2 regions of the Paenibacillus sp. AK002 genome follow, and region 1 is predicted to be linked to the other one. Evidence: a T-box and tRNA genes for the amino acid it is inferred to sense, from the RefSeq annotation. Region 1 holds a T-box; the other holds one or more tRNA genes.
What was found. The T-box of region 1 lies ahead of M1D70_RS07470 (valine--tRNA ligase). A T-box ahead of a tRNA ligase gene usually reads a tRNA of that ligase, here a tRNA-Val.
Positions count from the first base shown of each region.

Region 2: it encodes a tRNA-Val, which carries the amino acid that the T-box ahead of M1D70_RS07470 (valine--tRNA ligase) is inferred to sense. The anticodon was not compared.

Region 1 covers NZ_CP096377.1:1,763,906-1,766,104, reverse strand. Annotated here, with positions in the region: gene M1D70_RS07470 (valine--tRNA ligase) at 1-1,191, opposite strand, end outside; T-box leader at 1,303-1,601, opposite strand; gene M1D70_RS07465 (hypothetical protein) at 1,631-1,825, opposite strand; gene M1D70_RS07460 (LysM peptidoglycan-binding domain-containing protein) at 1,850-2,199, opposite strand, start outside.
Region 2 covers NZ_CP096377.1:2,236,113-2,238,311, forward strand. Annotated here, with positions in the region: gene M1D70_RS09745 (hypothetical protein) at 132-338, shown strand; gene M1D70_RS09750 (helix-turn-helix domain-containing protein) at 328-591, shown strand; gene M1D70_RS09755 (hypothetical protein) at 611-1,024, shown strand; tRNA gene M1D70_RS09760 (tRNA-Val) at 1,169-1,241, opposite strand; gene M1D70_RS09765 (hypothetical protein) at 1,378-1,641, shown strand; gene M1D70_RS09770 (GNAT family N-acetyltransferase) at 1,996-2,199, shown strand, end outside.

The sequences.
Region 1 (2,199 bases):
CTCGAACCGGTCAGGCACGAAGTTCACGCCCTTGCCGGATTTCTGCGCATCTACGGCTGCTTCCGCAAGCGGCTGCATCTTAACGAACCACTGCGTTGACAGATAAGGCTCGACTACCGCGCCGGATCTTTCGCTATGGCCAACCTGATGGACGTGATCTTCGATGCGAAGCAATACGCCCGATTCCTTCATGTCGCCGACGATCTGCTTGCGGCATTCTGCGCGGTCAAGACCCTGGTACTTGCCGGCAAACTCATTCATCGTTCCGGATTCGTCCATTACGGTAATTTGCGGCAGGTCATGTCTCAGACCCATCTCGAAGTCGTTCGGATCATGCGCCGGCGTAATTTTAACCGCACCGCTGCCGAAGTCCTTCTCCACGTACTCATCGGCAATAACCGGAATCTCGCGGCCCACGATAGGCAGCACCAATGTCTTGCCGATCATGTCTTTATAGCGCTCGTCTTCCGGATGAACGGCGACCGCCGTATCGCCGAGCATGGTCTCCGGACGGGTGGTTGCCACGGTAATGGAGCCGCTGCCGTCCTTCAGCGGATATTGCAGGTGATACAAATGGCCGTTGACCTCTTTGTACTCCACTTCAATATCGGACAAAGCCGTGCGGGCAGCCGGGTCCCAGTTGATGATGCGTTTGCCGCGGTAGATGAGCCCTTTATCGTAAAGCTTAACGAATACTTCCCGTACGGCTTCGGACAATCCCTCGTCAAGCGTGAAACGTTCTCTGGAGTAATCGAGGGACAGGCCGATCTTGGACCACTGATCACGGATCGTGTTTGCGTACAGGTCCTTCCATTCCCACACCTTCTCCAGGAATTTCTCGCGTCCCAGATCGTAACGGGTAACGCCTTCTTCGCGAAGCTTCTGCTCTACCTTGGTCTGCGTGGCGATGCCCGCATGGTCGGAACCGGGGAGCCACAGCGCATCGTAGCCCTGCATCCGCTTCACGCGAATCAGGATGTCCTGCAGCGTAAAGTCAAGCGCATGGCCGATATGGAGCATGCCCGTAACGTTAGGAGGAGGAATAACAATCGTGTAAGGCTCCGCGTCCGGTCGCTTGCCGGCTTCAAAAAAGCCGCCTTCCTTCCAGTACGGATACCATTTTTGTTCGGCTGCCTTCGGATCATACGTCGTCGGCATTTCTAACTGGGATTGGTTTTGTTTTTGATCCATATTTTCGTACCTCCGATACTGTTAATCAGTTTTGCCAACCCGAAACGTTTTAGCCTCCGGGCGTGTTCGTGGATATCATAGTTGGCGTGAAACAAAAAAAGCCCTTCGTCCTCAAAGGACGAAAGACTGTTCTCTCGCGGTACCACCTTTGTTTCGTGCTTACATGGTCCATCCACCGTTGTCCTCCCACGAAGAACATGAAAGGCTTTCGGTCAAGCACGACACTTTACGCAGATAACGGCTGCGGCCGGCGAACTCTAACCAGGGTAGCAATCGATCCTACTCTATCTCAAGTCCGCAACTCCGGGGCGACTTCGGCAAGCTGGTTCCTGCGGAATCTCACAGCGCTTGGTAGCAATTCCGCTCTCTGAAGGCCATACCTTCCTACTCTTCCCGTTCAACGTTGTTCTAGCTTTTGGAATACCTGTACATATACTATTCAAATATAACGTGGTTGTTCCATATAGTCAATATTTCGAGTGTTTCCGAACGATTTAGACATCATACCTGCCGATTCAAATAAATCCTTGTTCGCTGTAACATACAATCCAAGCTCGCTCTGCTTCCTCTCCTCCAAACCGGTTCCCCGCAGCACAAAAAGCAGGCCAAGGCTGCCTGCCTCGGCCTGCTTCATTCTAGCCCCATGACGACTTCCCGATTACTGGGGAATATACAATACCTGGCCTTCTTCCACATTCTGCTCGGACATGCGGTTATACAACAACAGCTCTCGCGGCGTCAGCTGATAGCGCTCGGCAATAACGTCGAGAGTCTCCTCACGCTGAACAATGCACATCCGAACCTTGCGGAACGGCGTTTCCTCGCGGCGGTTGCCTAGGAACAGACTCTTCCATTCCACATCCTCGGCCGAAACGGAATCCACGGATTCTTCAATGGCCTCTTCCTCGTCTCGAGCAGCTTGATCCTGATCCTGAACCGTTCTGCTCGATTGAAGCAATGAAGAGAAGCCTACGCCCGAAGCGGTGTTGGCGGTGCTGTTCTTCGCGT
Region 2 (2,199 bases), 470 kb from region 1:
CATCGATGCCCCAATGATTGCGAGTTTTTTAGTAATGGATGCCAAGCCAATTAGGGTAAAATTGACATTGATGAAAGAACGGGTGTTCGCATATAATACAAACAAACGTTCTTATCAGAGGTGGGTGCATCATGTTTGAGAAATACCTGGAGCAAACCGTAGAAATCATATACGAAGACCGTAAGGGCAACATTACCCAGCGCAAAATACAGATACACAGCATTAAGGATCAGCGGATTCGGGCAACGTGCCTGGAGACGGGAAAGCCTCGGGTATTCAATGAAAACAATATCCTGTCCTGGAGGCCCCAGAAAGGAAGAGGTTCGCATGCTTCCTGATCTGGAACGAAAACTGCTCCGAATTTTGATCAACTATCCGGCGCATCGCAGCCGTGTCCCGACCTTACGGTTACTTAAGTATCTAACGGGACGTAAACCGAACGAAATTATGGAGGGCATAGCTTCATTGGAGGAACAAGGCTATATTATGTTTAAGAACAAGCGGGAATTGCAGAGCCTGATTGTGCTGAAGGAAGAGGCACAGCCCGTTCAAAGAGTGGAAAGAGCTGCGGATTACTGGACGACACATTGAGTCGGCAGGAGGTATAGAAATGCCTGTGCTTAGAGATTGCACGGATGAGGGGACACGAGCCGAATTTCATTTTATATCCCGTATCCCTGGAAAGTACGAAGGATGCCAAATCAACTTTAAATTTTATGATTCCAACCGATTCATCTATGATTTGAATTTCGGTTGGACGAATCTAACGATTCATAATTATATTACAGTAACTACGGAATTTCCGTTGGACACACTGAATGGATTCAAATTAGATGGATTATATATGTCATTCGAAAAACATCTTTATCAATTAAGCTGGAAAAGAAGCCAATCGGAAGGTATTTATGAGTTGGGCTTTTTTGGGTCTGATCAAGACTTCACGCTTACTACTGATATAGACTCTGTCAGAAAGTTTGGTTCTCAATTTAAGTTGGAATGGGATCAAGCACCGATATTCGATTGATTTTTTGCGTCTTAGGGAAGGGCAAAATTGTGGGTACTTGGCCCTCTTTAGTTTCCCCCAATTCGTCCCCAAAAGGTGAAACTCGCAAAGGTAGTCAAAAGCATAAAAAGAAAGGAGCCCTTGCTACGCAAGGACTCTTCGTGATGATCTGTAGTGGGCTCGAACCACTGACCCCTACCCTGTCAAGATAGTGCTCTCCCAGCTGAGCTAACAGATCATGAAATATTTAAAAAGGTAATTCATATATTACCAGCAGACAAGGCGGCTGTCAATGGTTTTCTACGTTATAAAATATCACGTTCCGGTTCAGACTAAATACAGCATGAATTTGCCAATGAAGGAGCGAGAATGGCATGACAGGTGGAATATCCCATCGTTTCAAGCGAGCGGGACTGGTGCTCTCGTTATTGGCGGTATCTATTGTGGGCGGCGGCTGCAGTGTCCCGGAAAGAACATCGGTGCAATTGGAGCCGCTGCATGCCCCTGCAGCGCCCGTGATGCTGGATGTGTACGGGCGTTCCGTGGATCAGGACGTATATTCCAAGCAGGGAAGCGGGGTGCTGGAGCCGGTATCCCCGATGGATGCGGAGGACACGTTAAGGGATCTCCATCCATAAAGAGCTCCAGGACGGCTTTGTGCTTAAAGCGGCGCCAACCATTATGATGATCTCTGCATGAACAGTGAGCAGAACAAACCGCCGGCTGGCAGGCTGGCGGTTTGTCGTAAGTCGGCCGATGCTATTCCTCATCCCATTTGCGGGAATAACCTTTTTTGATCGTCCAGAAGGTGGGATAGATGATCAGGGCAGCAATGACCACAGCCCAAAATATCGTGGCTCCCATGCTCATAAAGGCAATGCTCCTTTCATGAAGACGTTAGCTTCTACTACTATACAGGAAAACGAATATTTTGTATAATATCTCGACCTGCGATATCACGAGGAATTGATTCTACATAAAGAGGTGTTGAAATGGCAGCAGAAATCATCAATGTATCAACGGAAGAGCAGTTGCAGCAGGCGCTGGATATCCGAAAGGATGTGTTTGTCCTAGAACAGAAGGTGCCGATCGATTTGGAGATCGATGCTTACGACCGCCTGGAATCGGATGCACACCATGTCTTGATCAAGTCGGAGGGGCAGTACGCCGCAACCGGGCGTATTACCTATTACAAT